One region of the Streptomyces dengpaensis genome, then DNA from elsewhere that is predicted to be linked to it. Evidence: riboswitches for the same ligand, from Rfam matches in the RefSeq annotation. Region 1 holds a riboswitch; each other region holds the start of a gene.
What was found. A riboswitch is a leader RNA that binds a small molecule or an ion and turns the genes downstream of it on or off. The one in region 1 is predicted to bind cyclic di-AMP.
Positions count from the first base shown of each region.

Region 2: another riboswitch for cyclic di-AMP. It lies ahead of C4B68_RS23720 (LysM peptidoglycan-binding domain-containing protein); the one in region 1 lies ahead of C4B68_RS10060 (M23 family metallopeptidase).
Region 3: another riboswitch for cyclic di-AMP. It lies ahead of C4B68_RS15650 (C40 family peptidase); the one in region 1 lies ahead of C4B68_RS10060 (M23 family metallopeptidase).
Region 4: another riboswitch for cyclic di-AMP. It lies ahead of C4B68_RS21480 (M23 family metallopeptidase); the one in region 1 lies ahead of C4B68_RS10060 (M23 family metallopeptidase).

Region 1 covers NZ_CP026652.1:2,218,723-2,223,242, reverse strand. The annotation lists gene C4B68_RS10070 (M16 family metallopeptidase) at 1-636, shown strand, start outside; gene C4B68_RS10065 (M16 family metallopeptidase) at 633-2,021, shown strand; cyclic di-AMP (ydaO/yuaA leader) riboswitch at 2,236-2,396, shown strand; gene C4B68_RS10060 (M23 family metallopeptidase) at 2,410-3,174, shown strand; gene C4B68_RS10055 (GntR family transcriptional regulator) at 3,505-4,200, shown strand; gene C4B68_RS10050 (HPr family phosphocarrier protein) at 4,427-4,520, opposite strand, start outside.
Region 2 covers NZ_CP026652.1:5,120,517-5,125,036, reverse strand. The annotation lists gene eno (phosphopyruvate hydratase) at 1-953, opposite strand, end outside; gene C4B68_RS23720 (LysM peptidoglycan-binding domain-containing protein) at 1,225-1,902, opposite strand; cyclic di-AMP (ydaO/yuaA leader) riboswitch at 1,907-2,070, opposite strand; gene C4B68_RS23715 (transglycosylase family protein) at 2,254-3,177, opposite strand; gene C4B68_RS23710 (cytochrome P450 family protein) at 3,661-4,520, shown strand, end outside.
Region 3 covers NZ_CP026652.1:3,449,557-3,454,076, reverse strand. The annotation lists gene C4B68_RS15655 (tellurite resistance/C4-dicarboxylate transporter family protein) at 1-739, opposite strand, end outside; gene C4B68_RS15650 (C40 family peptidase) at 882-2,123, opposite strand; cyclic di-AMP (ydaO/yuaA leader) riboswitch at 2,131-2,303, opposite strand; gene C4B68_RS15645 (SMP-30/gluconolactonase/LRE family protein) at 2,568-3,572, opposite strand; gene pcrA (DNA helicase PcrA) at 4,046-4,520, shown strand, end outside.
Region 4 covers NZ_CP026652.1:4,624,509-4,629,028, forward strand. The annotation lists gene C4B68_RS21465 (dihydrofolate reductase family protein) at 209-1,369, shown strand; tRNA gene C4B68_RS21470 (tRNA-Met) at 1,417-1,490, shown strand; gene C4B68_RS21475 (hypothetical protein) at 1,713-1,979, shown strand; cyclic di-AMP (ydaO/yuaA leader) riboswitch at 2,233-2,390, shown strand; gene C4B68_RS21480 (M23 family metallopeptidase) at 2,402-3,430, shown strand; gene C4B68_RS21485 (PrsW family intramembrane metalloprotease) at 3,655-4,520, opposite strand, start outside.

The DNA of each region.
Region 1 (4,520 bases):
GGCTCGCTGCGCGAAATCATCGGCGAGCAGCTGCGCGAGGTCGTCGAGGAGGAGGTCCCGGCGCGCGCCCTGATGGCCGCCTACCGGCTCCCGGAGGACGGCACGCGCGTGTGCGACGCGGCCGACCTGGCGCTGACCGTCCTCGGCGGCGGCGAGTCCTCCCGGCTCTACAACCGGCTGGTACGCCGCGACCGCACCGCCGTCGCGGCCGGGTTCGGCCTGCTGCGCCTGGCCGGGGCGCCCTCCCTGGGGTGGCTGGACGTGAAGACGTCCGGCGACGTCGAGGTCCCGGTCATCGAGGCCGCCGTCGACGAGGAGCTCGCCCGGTTCGCCGAGGAGGGCCCCACGGCCGAGGAAATGGAGCGTGCCCAGGCCCAGTTGGAGCGCGAGTGGCTGGACCGGCTCGGCACGGTCGCGGGCCGCGCCGACGAACTGTGCCGGTACGCCGTCCTGTTCGGCGACCCGCAGCTCGCCCTGACCGCCGTGCAGCGCGTACTCGCGGTCACCGCCGAGGAGGTCCAGGAGGTCGCCAAGTCCCGCCTGCGCCCCGACAACCGCGCGGTGCTCGTCTACGAGCCGACCGCCACCGAAGACACCGACGCCGCCGACGGCACCGACGAGGAGGCGGCGAAGTGACCGAGCTCGCCACCATGGACTTCCACCCGCAGCCCCAGGCCGGCAAGGCCAAGCCGTGGGCCTTCCCGGCACCCGAGCGCGGCACGCTCGACAACGGCCTGACCCTGTTGCGCTGCCACCGCCCGGGCCAGCAGGTCGTCGCCGTCGAGGTGATCCTCGCCGCGCCGCTGGAGGCCGAACCGGCGGGCCTCGACGGCCTCGCCACGATCATGGCGCGTGCCTTCTCCGAAGGCACCGACCGTCACTCCGCCGAGGAGTTCGCCGCCGAGCTGGAACGCTGCGGCGCCACCCTCGACGCGCACGCCGACCACCCCGGCGTGCGCCTGTCACTCGAAGTCCCCGTCTCGCGCCTTTCCAAGGCGCTGGGCCTGCTCGCCGACGCCCTCAGGGCACCGGCGTTCGCGGACAGCGAGGTCGAGCGACTGGTCCGCAACCGGCTGGACGAGATCCCGCACGAGATGGCCAACCCGGCCCGCCGCGCCGCCAAGGAGCTCTCCAAGGAGCTGTTCCCGGCGACCTCGCGCATGTCGCGCCCGCGCCAGGGCACCGAGGAGACCGTCCAGAAGATCGACTCGGCGGCCGTACGCGCCTTCTACGAGAAGCACGTACGCCCCGCGACGGCCACCGCCGTCATCGTCGGTGACCTGACCGGTGTCGACCTCGACGAGCTGCTCGCCGACACGCTCGGCGCCTGGACCGGCTCGTCCGCCGAGCCGCGCCCCGTGCCGCCGGTGAGCGCCGACGACACCGGCCGCGTGATCATCGTGGACCGCCCCGGCGCCGTCCAGACGCAGCTGCTCATCGGCCGTGTGGGCGCCGACCGGCACGATCGCGTCTGGCCCGCCCAGGTGCTCGGCACGTACTGCCTCGGCGGCACCCTCACCTCGCGCCTGGACCGCGTCCTGCGCGAGGAAAAGGGCTACACCTACGGTGTGCGGGCGTTCGGCCAGGTGCTGCGCTCGGCACCGGACGCCACGGGCGTCGCCATGCTCGCCATCAGCGGCTCTGTGGACACCCCGAACACCGGTCCGGCGCTCGACGACCTCTGGAAGGTGCTGCGCACCCTCGCCGCCGAGGGGCTGACGGACGCCGAGCGCGACGTCGCGGTACAGAACCTGGTGGGTGTGGCGCCCCTCAAGTTCGAGACCGCGGCGGCCGTCGCGAGCACGCTCGCCGACCAGGTCGAGCAGCACCTGCCGGACGACTACCAGGCGACGCTGTACCAGCAGCTCGCCGCGACCGGCACCGTGGAGGCCACCGCGGCCGCCGTGAACGCGTTCCCGGTGGACCGTCTGGTGACGGTCCTGGTGGGTGACGCCGCGCAGATCGAGGAGCCGGTCAAGGCGCTCGGAATCGGCGAAGTGACCGTCGTCCGGGCCGAGTAGAACGGCGCGACTCCCTGAGGGCCCAGGTGACTGCAGAGTCACCTGGGCCTCCTTTTACCCTGCCTTCGTCCTCAGTTGTCCGTATTGGTAGGGAGGTTGCCTGTCTGACCTGTGGCATGCGCTACAAAAGCCGTGATCCGTTTGTTGTTTGAAAGATGTCCCGTTTAGCGTCGGTCCGGCTGTTCGTCAGGCAGTGCGCCGCGCCCGCGGCACCGGACAGTCATCGCCGAGTCCCCGTACGGCGCGAGCCAGGGGAGCCGGGGACCCACACGCAGTCCCTGGGGTGAATCGGACGGCCCTCCTCGGAGGGGGTCCGTAGGAGACCTTCCTGCTCCGAACCCGTCAGCTAACCCGGTAGGCGAGAAGGAAGGAAAGGATCAGCCTCTCCATGGCGTTCATCTGTGGCACCGGGAAGCACCGCCGACCGGGCCGGGTGAAGCGTACGACCACGAACGCCGTCGGCGTCGCGGCGCTCACCACCACCGGTGTCATCGGAACCCTGGCCTCCCCGGCGCTCGCCGCGGACACCTCCGTCGAGCAGACCGGGCTCATCCCGGTCATCACGATCGGCGACTCGGTCGCCGAGCAGATCGACGCGCAGGCCGCCGCCCAGCAGCAGGCCGCCGACGAGGCCGCCGCGGAGAAGAAGGCCGAGGAGGCCACCCGCAAGCGGGCCGCGGAGAAGGCCAAGAAGGAGCGCGAGGCCAAGGAGCGGGCCGCCCGCGAGGCAGAACGCAAGCGCCTCAACTCCTTCGTGCCGCCGATCACCGGCTCGTACATCTCCACCGGCTACAAGGCAGGCGGCAGCCTCTGGTCCTCCGGTAGCCACACCGGTGTCGACTTCCACGCCGCGTCCGGCACCACGGTGCACGCCGTCGGCTCCGGCACGGTCGTCACAGCCGGCTGGGGCGGTGCCTACGGCAATCAAGTCGTGATCAAGATGCATGACGGCACGTACACCATGTACGGCCACCTGTCGTCCGTCGGTGTCTCCGTGGGGCAGACGGTCACCCCGGGCCAGCGGATAGGCGTCTCCGGGGCCACCGGCAACACCACCGGGCCGCACCTCCACTTCGAGGCGCGTACGACCTCGGAGTACGGCTCGGACATCGACCCGGTCGCGTACCTGCGCTCGCACGGCGTGAACGTCTGATCCCCGCACGGTCCGGCCGCACGGCATGCACGTCTGATCCCCGCACGGTCCGGCCGCACGGCGTGAGCTCTGACACACACACGGTCCGGCCGCACGGCATGCACGTCTGACGGCCGCATTCCTCACTGCCTCACCGCCGCTTCACCGCATCCGATGCCCCGGCTCGCCGAGCCGGGGCATCGGCGTTTCGTGAGACCGTCGTTACGGGGGCTGTCCAAAAAATATCCATGGATTCCGGGCCGCCATCGGAAATTCGGGCTTCCTGCAATAGAGTCACTGAACAAGCGTCAATCGATGGCGTTTCGCGGGGATTAAAGCGGAGGTCCGGTCATGCGTATTCCGGCGCACTCGGTATGCACGGCGATCCGTGACGACATCGTCGCGGGTGTCTACGAGCGAGGCGGCCGGCTCACCGAGGAACTGCTCGCGCGCCGCTACGGCGTCTCGCGCGTCCCCGTGCGCGAGGCCCTGCGCACGCTGGAGGCCGAGGGCTTCGTGGTCACCCGCCGGCACGCGGGCGCGTGCGTCGCGGAGCCCACCGAGCAGGAGGCCTCCGACCTGCTGGAGATGCGCATGCTCCTGGAGCCGCTGGGCGCCGCGCGGGCCGCGCAGCGCCGCACCGAGGCCCACCTCAAGGTGCTCCGAGGCCTGGTCAGGCTGGGTCAGGAGCGGGCCAGGAGGGGCAACAGCGAGGATCTGCGTTCCCTGGGCGGCTGGTTCCACGAGACGCTCGCGCAGGCCTCCGGAAGCCCCGCACTGACCTCCACGCTGGCCCAGCTGCGGCACAAGATCGCCTGGATGTACGCGGTCGAGGCGCCGGCCGACCCCGCGGAGTCCTGGGCGGAGCACGGCGGCATAGTGGACGCCGTCGCACGCGGCGACAGCGAGCGGGCCCGGGCGATCACGGCCCTGCACACCGAGCGCGCGACGGCCGCGCACCGGCTCCGATTTCCCGGTAACGGAGATCGGCCGGAACGTGTGAGGACTTCGCAACATCCCGTAAACATGACGGGCCCGCGGCATTAACAAGGACACCGTATACAAAGAGAAGTAATGCGCGGGGGATTATTTCTGCTGCCCGTAATCCCCAAAGCGAAGGGCCCGCCCGAGGTTTTCGAGCGAGCCCTTCACCATGTGTGCGGCGCGACGTCTTTTGGAACGAAGGCCACCGCAACCATCAATTGAGCAACCCCAACGGCGAGCAACCACCTCCGCGAGAGCGGCGCCGGCTCAGGCGCAAAGGGGTGCGCGCTCAGACGGTCTCGGGGAGCTCCTCGAGACCCTCCGAGACCAGCTTCGCCAGACGGTCAAGGGCGACTTCCGCACCCTCGGCGTCGGAGGTGAGG
Region 2 (4,520 bases), 2.9 Mb from region 1:
TCCGGGTTGGTGACGAACAGGTCGTCGCCGACGAGCTGGACCTTGTCGCCGAGCTTGTCGGTGATGACCTTCCAGCCGGCCCAGTCGTCCTCGAACAGCGGGTCCTCGATGGAGACGAGCGGGTACGCGTCGACGAGCTCGGCGTAGTACTCGGTCATCTCGGCGGCGGAGCGCTCCTTGCCCTCGAAGAGGTAGGAACCGTCCTTGTAGAACTCGGACGCGGCGACGTCGAGCGCCAGGGCGATCTGCTCGCCGGGGGTGTAACCGGCCTCCTTGATCGCCTCGAGGATGAGGTCGAGGGCCTCGCGGTTGGAGCCGAGGTTCGGGGCGAAGCCGCCCTCGTCGCCGAGGCCGGTGGACAGGCCCTTGCTCTTCAGGACCTTCTTGAGGGTGTGGTAGACCTCGGTGCCCCAGCGCAGCGCCTCGGAGAAGGACTCCGCGCCGATCGGGGCGATCATGAACTCCTGGATGTCCACGTTGGAGTCGGCGTGCGAGCCGCCGTTCAGGATGTTCATCATCGGAACGGGCAGCAGGTGCGCGTTCGGGCCGCCCAGGTAGCGGAAGAGGGGGAGGTCGGACGCCTCGGAGGCGGCGTGGGCGACGGCGAGCGAGACGCCGAGGATGGCGTTGGCGCCGAGCGAGCCCTTGTTGTCGGTGGCGTCCAGGTCGAACATCGCCTGGTCGATCAGGCGCTGCTCGGTGGCGTCGTAACCGACGAGCTCCGGGCCGATCTGCTCGATGACCGCGAGGACGGCCTTCTCGACACCCTTGCCCTGGTAGCGGTTGGGGTCACCGTCGCGGAGCTCGATGGCCTCGAAGGCGCCGGTGGAGGCGCCGGACGGGACGGCGGCACGACCCGTGCTGCCGTCGTCGAGGCCGACCTCGACCTCGACGGTGGGGTTGCCTCGCGAGTCGAGGATTTCCCGGGCTACGACGACGTCGATGGACGGCACGAGCATCTCCTTCTGGGATGTGACGCGGGGTACGCCGGGCGTGGGCCCGGCAGGGTGCTGCACGGTGAGAGTTCTGCGAGATGAGCCTAACCGGCTCGGGGCGATCGGCCAGCCGCTCACCCACCCTGTGGACGGAACACGGGCAGAACCGAGGGTAAACATTGTTTCATTCGGGAACAAAAAGCCCCGCTCCGGTGCGCGCGGGGGAACACGCACCGGAGCGGGGAGTCCGCATGGACGGGGGGAGTCCGCGCGGACGGAGGGCGGGTCGTCAGCTGAGGTGCAGCTGCTGACCCGGGTAGATGACGTCCGCGTCGTCGATGATGTCCTTGTTCAGCTCGAACAGCTTCTGCCAGCCGCCCTTGACGTTCTTCTTCTCCGCGATCGCGCCGAGGGTGTCGCCCTCGACGACCTTGTACTCGCCGTCACCCTTCTTGACCTTCTCACCGGTCGGGGTGGTGACGGTCGCCTCGGCGGCCGGGCGCTCGGCCGAACGGGAGGCCGGCTGCTCCGTCGTACGGGTGTCGGTGGTGCCGGCCGGCGCGCTGGAGCCGCTGCTCGTACCCCCGTCGTACGGGGTGCTGGACAGGCTCGTGCCGCAGTTCGGCCAGGCGCCCTTGCCCTGCCCGGCGAGGACCTTCTCGCCGATGGCGATCTGCTCGGACTTGGAGGCCTGGTCGGCGGTGGGGGCGTAGGCGGTGCCGCCGTACGCGGCCCAGGTGGAGGGCGAGAACTGCAGGCCGCCGTAGAAGCCGTTGCCCGTGTTGATGGACCAGTTGCCGCCGGCCTCGCACTGGGCGACGGCGTCCCACTCGGAGGCGGTGGCGGCGGAAGCGGTGCCGGACGCCACCAGCGGGGCGCTGATGGCGACACCGGCGAGCGCGGCGACACGGGTGGTCCGGTGGAAGACGGACGGGCGGCGGCGCTTGACCTTGCTGGAAAACAGCATGGAGTGATCCCCTCACCGACGCCTGCGAGGTGAGCTGTCGGGTTCGGGCGGGTGAGTGCCCGGCCGCGCGCCCCTGGCGCACGACTTCACCCCAAGCCACTCCCGGTCAACTACCGGGCGCGGCACTTACCTTGGGTCCCCCGCTCCTGCCTACGGCGCTTGACGCGACGACTGTTCCCGTACGGCCGTTGGCAGGACTCGGCGTTGCGACCGTCGGGGCCCGCTGTGGCGAGCGGTGATGACCGTAGGCAGGCAATCGGCCGAATTCCAAAGACGATCAGGGCCTTTGAGATCCATCTCTCACTCGCGCCAAACCGGACATTCCACGGCGAACCAGGACGCGAACTCCCGCTACTTTTCGTCCGGTTCGACACCAACTGCAAGGCTCTGACCGGGGAGGATGAGGTCGGGATCGGCGCCGACCGTCTCCTTGTTCTCGGCGTACAGCTCGGTCCATCCGCCCTCGAGGTCAAGGGTGTCGGCAATCGCCCAGAGGTTGTCCCCGGCGCGCACGGTGTACGAGCCGTCGGCGGCGTCACGGGAGGCGCCGGAGCCACGTGAGGCGTGCCGCCCGGAAGACCCGTCCGTACGGCCGTCGGTCACGTCGTCCGTCGCGGCCTCGTCGGCAGTGCCGCCACGGTGGCGCCCGGCGCCGGTCGACGTACCCGAAGAGTCGCCGTTCTGGCCGTACTTGTCCGACTCGTCACTCTCACCCGTCACCGTGTCCGAGCCGCCGGAATCCCGCGAGGCACCGGAGGAGCCGTCGGACTTCGTCGCTTTCCAGCTCTCATTCGAGGAGGAGCCGGCCGAGGAGTCGGAGCCCTCCGCTCCGGACGAACCGGACGCAGCGGGTGAACCAGACGACTCAGACGACTCGGATGAATCCGAGGAACCAGAGGAATACGAAGAACCGGATGAGCTCGGCGAATCGCCCACAACCCCCGTGTCGACCTCGACGTCGCCCGAGTGTCTGCTGAGCCCGTTGAGCGGTCCGCACGTCGGCCATGCGACGAGGCCCTGGTCGTCGAGGATCTTCTCGGCGACGGCTATCTGCTGCGAGCGGCTGGCCTGGTCGGCGCTCGGGGCGTAGACGAGGCCGCCGTACGACTCCCACTTCTCCTGGGTCAACTGCAGCCCGCCGTAATACCCGTTGCCGCTGTTCGCACTCCAGGCGCCACCGCTCTCGCACTCCGCGACCCGGTCCCAGGTGGTGCCGTCGGCCGCGCTCGCACTGGTGGCGCCGAGCAACGGGATCGCGATGGCCGATCCGGTCACCCCTGCGGCAACGATGAGGGCCGGGGCCTGACGGGGGCGACGATGACGGCCGTTCCCGGAGAGCATGCGGAAGCCTTTCGCGTGACAGCAGGTGACTACAGCGACGGATGGGCCGCGTTGACGGTTGAACGTATCCGCACTCGAACGCTTGTCACAAGTCGATGCAGCAGAGATCACGTGAAGATCACAGAGTTGAGGGAATGTCACTTTTGGGAGGATAGGCGACCGTTCTCCGACATTCCTGCCGAGGTTCTTCTGTGCGCTTACCAAGGTTTTCCGGTGCGCTTCGCGAGGCTCTCGGCCGCGCCTGCCGAGGTTCTCGGCGCACCTACCGAGTGGGCGTGACCTCCACAGGAAGCGTGCGCAAACCACGCTGGCCGGTGCCGTTTTTGGGAACCTTACCTGTCACTCTGTGCAGTTGAAGGGGAATTGCGCAGATCGGCGTCCTCACCCACACGACGCGACTCCAGGTAACGTCACCCCGTGAACGCCCCACATATCGAACCCGAACTCTTTACCTGGGAGTTCGCCACCGATCCGTACCCCGCCTACGCGTGGCTCCGCGAGCATTCCCCCGTACACCGCACCACCCTTCCCAGCGGTGTCGAGGCGTGGCTTGTGACCCGGTACGCGGACGCCAAGCAGGCGCTCGCCGACCAGCGGCTCTCCAAGAATCCCGTCCACCATTCCGAAGACGCCCAGGGCAAGAGCAAGACGGGCATCCCCGGCGAGCGCAGCGCCAACCTCATGACTCATCTGCTCAACATCGATCCGCCGGACCACACGCGGCTTCGCCGGCTGGTCTCCAAGGCGTTCACACCCCGCCGAGTAGCCGAATTCGCGCCCCGCGTCCAAGAGCTGACCGACCATCTCATCGACCAATTCGCGCCCACCGGAAGCGCCGACCTCATTCACGAGTTCGCGTTCCCCCTCCCCATCTACGCCATCTGTGACCTGCTCGGCGTCCCCAGCGAGGACCAGGACGACTTCCGGGACTGGGCAGGAATGATGATCCGCCACGGCAGAGGACCGAGAGGCGGCGTCGCCCGATCGGTCAAGAAGATGCGCGGGTATCTCGCGGAGCTGATCCACCGCAAGCGGGAGGCCCTCCCGGAGAGGCCCAGCCCCGGCGAAGACCTCATCTCCGGGCTCATCCGCGCCTCCGACCACGGCGAGCACCTCACCGAGAACGAAGCCGCGGCCATGTGCTTCGTACTACTGTTCGCCGGTTTCGAAACGACCATCAATCTGATCGGCAACGGCACGTACGCACTGCTTCGCAACCCAAAGCAGCGGCTGCGACTACAGAAGTCGATCGAGCGTGGTGAACATGAGCTACTCGA
Region 3 (4,520 bases), 1.2 Mb from region 1:
GGACGACGTAGCAGACGAGGTAGAGCACGAGCAGTGCGACGGTCACGGTGCGCAGGACGCCCTGGTCGTCGTCGTTCCACAGGTACGGGTTCACGTGGTGCGCGTCGATGAGCCTGGCCCCGGCCAGCGCCGAGACGGCCAGTGCGCCGCCCGCGATCCACTGGTCCCCGGCGCCTCGCACCACCTCCCGCAGATCGAAGTGCGCGAGCGCCACCCCGTACATCACGAGCCCCAGCCAGAACAGCACCAGCGCGGCATGCGCGAGCCACTCCGCGCCCACGGCCATGGCGAGCGTGGCGCCCAGCACCGAGAGGCCCTGCGGGGCCACACAGAGGAGGAACACGCCTCCCGCCATACGACGCTCCCGGTGCTGCCGTGCGAGGACGACGAGCAGCACCGGCCAGAGCACGGCCGACAGTGCCATCAGGGCCTCGGCCACCTCATGCCACCCCAGTGCGGACACGCGCGTCCCGAGCACGGTGGTCGCCGCGACGGCGGTGAGCCCGGGCGGCGTGCCCGCCTCCCTCAGCCACCGCTGCGGATCCCGCACCAGCCGTACGGCGAAGTCCGCGGCGAGCGCGAGCCACGCGACGGCGGCCAGGGCGAGCGCGATACGGGACAGGGTCTCGTAGCCCGTCTGGTGCAGCCCGACCGAGATGACGCCGGTGGCCATGACGGCGGCACCGGAGGCGGGCGGCCGCTGCGCCCACCAGGCGCGTAGCTGGGAGATGGCTGGCATGCGCCTGATGCTAGGGATCTCCGGCCGAGTTGCCCGCGGGGCACGCGCGTGTGGGGTACGAAAACGAGGGGCACGCGCGCGTGGAGCTCGAAAAGCATCCACGCGCGCGTGCCCCGCACAGAGCGCTGCCCGCAGAGGCGCGTTACGCCGGACGCACCACACTGTGGATCGCCGACGTGCCGTCGTAGTAGATCGACTCCTCGCGCACGTACGTCCCCGGCTTCGGCGCGTGGATCATCATGCCGTTGCCGATGTAGACGCCGACGTGGGTGACGTCGTCGTAGAAGAACACCAGGTCACCGGGCTGGGCGTTGGCGAGCGAGACGGTGGTTCCGGCGTTCACCTGGTCGTAGGTGACGCGCGGGAGCGTGACATCGGCGGCCTTCCAGGCGGCCTGCGTGAGGCCGGAGCAGTCGTACGAGTCCGGGCCGGTCGCGCCCCAGACGTACGGCTTGCCGATCTGCGCGCGGGAGAACGCGACAGCCTTGGCCGCCTGCGTCGCGTATGAGGAGTCCGCGTCGGCCGAGCCCGACGACGTGCCGGTCGAGCCCGACGACGTGCCGGTCGAGCCCGACGACGAGTCGGTCGAGCCCGACGACGAGTCGGCCGTGGACGACGACTCCTGCTGGGCAGCCTCCTCAGCGGCCGCCCTCTCCGCGGCCGCGGCCTCCGCCGCGGCCTGCTGCTTGGCCAGCTCCGCCGCCTTGCGCTCGGCCTCTTCCTGCTTCTTCTTCTCGATCGCCGCGAGCCGCGCCTTCTCCTCGGCGGTCAGCTGCGAGAGCAGCGCGCGGGCCTCGGAGAGCTTCCTCTGGACTTCGGCCTTGGACGTCTTGAGCGTGTTCTGCGTGGTGGTCAGCGTCTGCAGGCTCTTGGCGGCCTCCTCGCGCTTCTTCGCGGTGGCGGTCTGCTCGGTGATGTAGTCGTCGACGGCCGCCTTCTGGCGGGTGGTCAGACGGCCCATCAGCTGGGTCTGGTCGAAGTAGTCCTGCGGGTCGTCGGCGAGCAGCAGGGTCGCGGTGCCGGGGGCGGCGGCCCCGGTGCGGTACTGCGCCGCGGCGAACGAACCCAGCTCTTCGCGCGCGGTGTTGAGCTTCTCGGTGCGCTGGGCGACGTCCTCACGGAGGGTGTCGACGCGCTCGCGCTGCTTGGAGGCCTTCTCCTTGGCCGCGTTGTACTTCTCGGTGGCCGTCTCGGCCTGGTGGTAGAGGTCGTCGACCTTCTTCTCGACCTCTTCGAGGCTCGGCTTGGGTTCGGCCGAGGGCGTGGCGTTCGCCGTCTGCGAGAGCAGCGCGACGGAGGTGAGGGCCGCCGTCGCGAGAGCGGCGGGGGTCCGTATGCCCGCTATGCGCGTGCCTATGGGGCGTGGTGTGCGATGCGACGCCAAGGGAGGCATCTCCTTCCGTCGTCCGCCTACCGAGTTAGCTGTCGGGTTCGGGCGGGTGGCTCCGGAAGGATTGCCCTACGGTCCTTGCCCGGCAGGGCAGTTGGACCGATTCACCCCAAGGTCGGTGGGTCCCCGGTTCCGGCTGCCGCGAGGGCGCACCGAATTCGGCGGAGGCCGCACGGCCCGGCGACGTTCGCCGGTGGGGGTCGAGCGGCCTGCCCGGCACGCTAGCCAAGTCGTGTGGCCCCTGTGAAGGTTGATGTGCGATATGCCCGATACATTTTCGTGACCTTGACCATGTGGCTCGCCTCGCGCGGACCATTCGGGGTGATCTGTGGTGAGATGCTCGGATTGCGCTGCGGGTGGCAGAAGCGAGGCCGTGCGCCGCGACGCGCGGACACGGCGATGAATACACCTCAGGTTGCCTCGGGAGCCTGAGGAGCCTCAGGGGATCGCGAGGACGACGACGTCGTCGGCATGGAGGCTGCCCGCCACCACCGTGCCGTCGTACTCGGCGACGCTGGTCACGAACCCGTACGAGCCGTCGTCGGCGCGCAGGTCGTGGACGAGCCGGCCGTCGAGGTCGTAGGCCATGACCCAGGCGAGTGGCTCCGGCTTGGGGCGCACGGCCTCGGGAAGGTTCCACAGCAGGATCCGGGGGAGCCCGGGCAGGGGCAGCAACTTGTCCAGCAGGGCGTTGCGGGGAGCCGCCAGCGAGACCCACACGAGCCCGTCGCTGCCGAGGCTCATGTTGTCGGGCAGGCCGGCGAGGTTCTCGGCGAACGGCTCGAGGGTCCCGGCCTCGGGGCCGGTGAGCCAGTAGCGGCTCACCCGGTACCCGGCGGTCTCGGCGACGAGCAGGTGCGAGGCGTCCGGGGCGAGCACGAGGCCGTTGGCGAACTTGAGGTCGTCCAGGAGGACGGTGACCGTGCCGTCGACGTCGCGCCGCAGAAGCATCCCGGTGCAGGAGTGCTCGATGATGTCGCCGAGGTAGTGGTCCACGTCCCAGCGTCTGCTGGACACGGTGAACCAGATCGTCCCGTCCGGGGCTTCGACCGCGTTGCTGGCGAAAGTGAGGGGCCTGCCCGCGACGGTGTCGACGAGGACGCGGACCGACCCGTCGGCGGACATGCGCAGCAGCCCCCGGTCGTGATCGCAGACCAGCACGCTGCCGTCGGCTGAGGGTTCGAGTCCCAGGGGGCGTCCGCCGGTGTTGCCCACGACGGTCCGGGTGCCGGTGGCCGGGTCGATGCGGACGACGCTGCCGTCGGCGAGCCCGGTGAGCAGGCCGCCGCGCCGGTCGAATACCACGTCCTCGGGGCCGTGACCGCCGGTCGCGAGGCGGCGGCCGACGACGAAGCGGCCGGTGGCGGGTGTGTGGCCCCGGTCGGCCGGGGCCGGCGGCGGGGTCCAGCGGCGGGGTGAGATCAGGCGGCGGTTGAGGGTCACAGCAGGCTCCCTGCCTGGGCGTCGGCGACGTCGGGGGTCATGCGTGCGGTGGTGGAGATGCATGCGGCGGTGGCGCGGCTCCGGCGGGACGACGGAGGTCTCGGTGTCGCCGCGCAGGGCGTCCACGCGCGCGCGGCGAGGCCGGAGAAGCGGGACTGCTTGTTCGTCGTTTGTGATGCTTCTTGATCCTGCACGGCAAGCTATTGATCCACCAGGACCTGGGGTGAATCTTGAGCCGGGCAAGGCCCCAGGCCGGGCCTGGCACCCCAGGCCGGGCCAGGCGCCCAGGCGCCCCTGGCTGGGCCACGCGCCCCTGGCTGGGGCCACGCGCCCAGGCCGTGGACTGGCGGGTCAGGCGACCTGGGAGCGGAGCGGTCATCGCGGCACGAGATGTCCGGGCCGCGTCACGAGATCCGGTCGAGTTTTCAGGGTGGCGGCGGGCTGTCAGTGGGGCGGCCTAGACTCGGAGAGCGATGAGCAGCCTCTTTGATGACAGCTTCCTGGCGGACCTCAAGCCCTCGCGGGGGCATGAGGAGGAGCCCCCGCCGCCGCCCGAGGACGATCACGTACCGGAGTCGATTCCGGACGATCTGTTCGGCGGGAAGTTCGACGTGCCGCCGGACCGATGGGGGTCCCCCCGCTCGAGCGGAGCCGAGAGTGGGGGAGGGTACTACCGCGACGGCGCCCACCGGCCCGCCGTGGACCCGGCGGCGCTCCTGGACGGGCTGAACGAGAACCAGCGCGCGGCCGTGGTGCACTCCGGCTCCCCGCTGCTCATCGTGGCCGGCGCGGGCTCCGGCAAGACGCGCGTGCTCACGCACCGGATCGCGTATCTGCTGGCCGAGCGGCATGTCCACCCGGGTCAGATCCTCGCGATCACCTTCACCAACAAGGCCGCGGGCGAGATGAAGGAGCGCGTCGAGCACCTTGTGGGCCCGCGCGCCAACG
Region 4 (4,520 bases), 2.4 Mb from region 1:
GCCCGTCGGCCCACTCAAGGGATCCTCTGCCGGGACAGCAGGCCAGTCAATGGAGGTCGTCCGGGAAACGGCGGAGGCGCCATCCGCGGCCGCCGGACGGGTGCCTCGGACAGCAGGGCCAGGATGGAGTAGTGAAAGCTGGGACCTCTAACCACTGAATCTCCTGCGATCACCACTGAATCTCCTGCGAGCTGGAGGGCGCGCCCCCATGCCCCATCCCTACGTTCTGTTGTCCGCCGCCGTCTCCCTCGACGGCTTCCTGGACGACACCGGCCCCGAGCGGCTGCTGCTCTCGAGCCCGGCCGACTTCGACCGGGTCGACGAGGTACGGGCGTCCAGCGACGCGATCCTGGTCGGCGCGGGCACGATCCGCGCCGACAACCCGCGGCTCCTGGTCAACTCGGCCGAACGGCGCGCGGCGCGGGTCGCCGCCGGGCGCCCCGAGTACCCGCTGAAGGTCGCGGTCAGCGGGTCCGGCGACCTGGATCCGGCGGCGCGGTTCTGGCACACGGGCGGCGAGAAGGTCGTCTATACGACGGACAAGGGGGCGGGGAGGGCCGGGGACCTCTTGCGCGGCGTCGCCGGCGTCGATGTCGTCCCGACCGGGGCCGAAATCGACTGGCGTGTGCTGCTCGAACACCTTCATGACGTACGAGGTGTGCGGCGCCTCATGGTCGAAGGTGGCGGGCGGGTCCACACCCAGCTGATGCGGGACGGGCTCGCGGACGAGCTGCAGCTCGCCGTCGCGCCGCTCTTCGTGGGGGAGCCGGACGCGCCGCGGCTGTTCGGGCCCGGGGCGTACCCGCCCGGCCGGATGCGGCTCGTGGAGACACGGGCCGTCGGGGACGTCGTCCTCATCCGGTACGTCCCCACGGCGCCCGGCACCGAGGCTCTCGCCTCCGCCGCGGACCGGCACTGGCTCGCGCTCGCCTGTGAGCTGGCGGAGCTGTGCCCGCCGTCGGAGACCGCGTTCAGCGTGGGCGCGGTGGTGGTGGCCGCCGACGGGACCGAGCTGGCCCGCGGGCACTCGCGTGAGGGCGGCGACTCCGTGGTGCACGCCGAGGAGGCGGCGCTCGCCAAGATCGACCCCGCCGATCCGCGCCTCGGCTCCGCCACGGTTTACAGCAGCCTGGAGCCCTGCGCCCGGCGCGCTTCGCGGCCTGCGCCGTGTGCCCGGCTGATTCTCGACGCGGGAGTACGGCGGGTCGTCACGGCCTGGCGCGAGCCGGACACGTTCGTCGCGGGGGCCGACGGGAGCGGGCTGCTCGCGGCCGCGGGCGCCGATGTCGTCGTCCTGCCCGAGTACGAGGAGCGGGCCAAGGCGCCCAACCGGCACCTTCTGGCTGAACCGGGGAGGGAGCGCGCGTAAACGTGTGTGCTGGGGGTCCCGCGGATGGCGTACACTGGTTTCAACGACGCGGGGTGGAGCAGCTCGGTAGCTCGCTGGGCTCATAACCCAGAGGTCGCAGGTTCAAATCCTGTCCCCGCTACTGAAACCGAGGGCCGGAACTCGAATGAGAGTTCCGGCCCTCGGTGTTTGCCGTGTTTTGCCTCGGTGTTCGCCCTCGGTGGTTGCGGTGTCCGACGGGCGTCCGCCGCCTCACAGCCGCTGCTGATCGCTGGCGGCTGAGGGCCGCGGCGGGCCTCCACGCGCGTCCCCCGGTCGGTCCACACCGGTCGCCCGCCACCCCCGCTCCGGGAAGCCTGGACGAGTGGGGCAGCAAGCAGGCGAGCAGCGGGCCGAGGGTCCATACGGCCGGTCCGGTAGGCGGCTGCCCGGCGACCCCGCGCCCGGTACCGGCCTCGCGGACTCGGATTCCGGCCCGGGGGTCACCCGGCCGCCCGGTGCGGCGGACCCGGGCCGGCGCGGGATCTCGTACGCGCGGGCCTTCGTCCGGGCGCTGCCCGGGCTGCTCATCGCCGCCGGAGCCGTCTACGAGTACCTCACCCCGCCGGAGCCGACCCCGCAGGGTTCTTGATCGTTTGTGCCGTTTCTTGATCGTTGTCACGTGAGGTGATCGGACGGTGCCCCTCCGCATAACAACTGACGTGCCGTCAGGCAAAGGTACGTTTATGAATCATGGTCAACTCGCCCTATTTTCGCCGATGCTGACCCCAAAGTCCTGGCCAAAAGCGTTAACGATCAGTCGGAACGGCTTGGAATCCGGTGCCCGGGTCTATTAACGTTCGATAACGCAGCGCGGTCGTCCCAGCCGTCACAAGAGGCGGCTCCGTGCGCACGCGCCGAATTCCGCAAGGGAACCGGGGAACCACCAACTTGGGGTGAATCGAGCGTCTTTCACGGTGGAGCAAGCCGTGGTTGACGCGCGTAGGAGACCTTCCTGCTCCGAACCCGTCAGCTAACCCGGTAGGCGAGAAGGAAGGAAAGGAGTGCGCCCACGTGGCGTCCAACCGGCCCGCCCAGCCAACCTCGTTCGCGCCGAACGACACACAGACCTTCGGCTACGCCTACGGCAACGACGAGGGCCCATGGGAGGAGTGGAACCCCACTGAGGAGTCCGTCCGCCCCGTTCGCGGCCGGCATCGCGTCAGCAAGCAGCGCGGTGGGGGACTCGCCCGCAGTTCCACGGTTCTCGGCGTCGGTGTCATAGCCGCCGTCGGCGCGGGTGGCATCGCCACCGCGGCGCCCGGCAAGGCGCCGGTGTCGATCTCGATGCCCGACCTGCCGAACGTCGGCTCGCTGATCTCGGACGACACTCCCGAGGCGCCCAAGGGCTCCGCGACCGCGCTCAGCAGCGTCGGCGTGACCTCCGCCGACACCGAGCAGGGCACCACCGACGCCGGCGAGGCGCTGCGCACCCGCATCATGGCCCAGGCCGACCAGCAGCAGGACCAGGCCGAGACCGCGGCCCAGGAGGCAGCCGAGGCCGCCGCCGCGAAGAAGGCCGCGGAAGCCGCAGCCAAGGCGGAGGAAGAGGCCAGGGCCGAGGCCGCCGCCGCGAAGAAGAAGGCGGAGGAGGAGGCCGCGAGGAAGGCCGAGGCCGAGCGCCTGGCCGAGCTGGCCAAGCAGTACACGCTGCCGACCTCCTCGTACACCATCACCTCGACCTTCGGTCAGGCCGGCGCGCTCTGGTCCTCCGGTTACCACACCGGCCTCGACTTCGCCGCGCCCACGGGCACGCCGCTCAAGGCGATCCACACCGGCACGATCACCGAGGCGGGCTGGAGCGGTTCGTACGGCTACCGCACGGTCCTCACCCTGGATGACGGTACGGAGCTGTGGTACGCCCACCAGTCCTCGATCAGCGTCAGCGTGGGCCAGAAGGTCAACACGGGCGACATCATCGGACGCGTGGGCGCGACCGGCAACGTCACCGGGGCGCACCTCCACCTGGAGGTCCACTCCGGCGGCTCCGGCACCGGGATCGACCCGGCGGCGTGGCTCCGCGACAAGGGGATCAGCCTCTGATCCGTACGGTCGCCTGATCCGTACGGGCTCCTCAGCCGTCTGATCCGTACGGGCTCCTCAGCCGTCTGATCCGTACGGGCTCCTCAGCCGTACGGATCTGACGCGTGCGGGCGACCCCTGCGGTTCTGACGCGTGCCTGCGTTCCCTCGATCCCCGGCGGTCCTGACGGCAACCCCCCGACGTCAGGGCTGCCGGTTTCCGGTGCGCGCGACCTGGTTCTGCCGCTACGAGCGATACGGGTTGTACGCGGGATACGGCGCCGTGGCGGTTCCGTACGGACGGGCGTACGCGGGCGCCTGCCCGTACCCGTAGGCGTATCCGTACGCGGGCCACGGCTGGGGCACCGGAGCCGTCGTCTGCGCCGCGTACGCCAGGGCCGGCCGGGCGATCTCCCGGCGGCGCCACAGCGCGTCGAGCAACTCCCGTTCCCGTACGACGAAGTCGGCGCCCGCGCGGCCCCGGCGGCCCCGGTGACGCAGGAACGCCAGCGAGGTCGCGTATGCCTCGTACTCCGCGACCGAGCGGGCCGTGGCCTTCCCGAAGCGGTGGCCTGCCCACTCGCGGGCGAGCCGCCGCGCCCGCATCGAGCCGAGCACGTACGGCTCCGGCACGGTCAGCCACCCGGCAGCGGCGTACGCGGGCAGTTCCGAGCGAACGGTGCGCAGTTCGCGCTGCCGCGTCCAGATGGCCAGCCAGGTCACCAGCCCGAACGCGGGCACCATGAACGCGGCGTAGACCGCGAAGAACCCGTACTCCCCGAAGCTCGCCGAACCGTTCCAGGCGGAGTGCATGCCCATGGCGAGCAGCAGTCCGGCCAGGGGCAGCAGCACGCGGCGCAGACGGTGGCGTTCGGCGGACAGTGCCGCGATGCCGAAGCCGATGCCGGTCAGCACGGTGAACAGCGGGTGCGCGAAGGGCGACATCACCACGCGGACGAAGAAGGTCGCGGCGGTGACGGACGCGAGCCCGCTCTCGCCGCTGAGCTGGTCGGTGCCGAAGGCGGTGCCGAGGTAGAGGATGTTCTCGGTGAACGCGAAGCCGGTGGCGGTGACCCCGGCTATGACGATCCCGTCGACGATCCCGGTGAAGT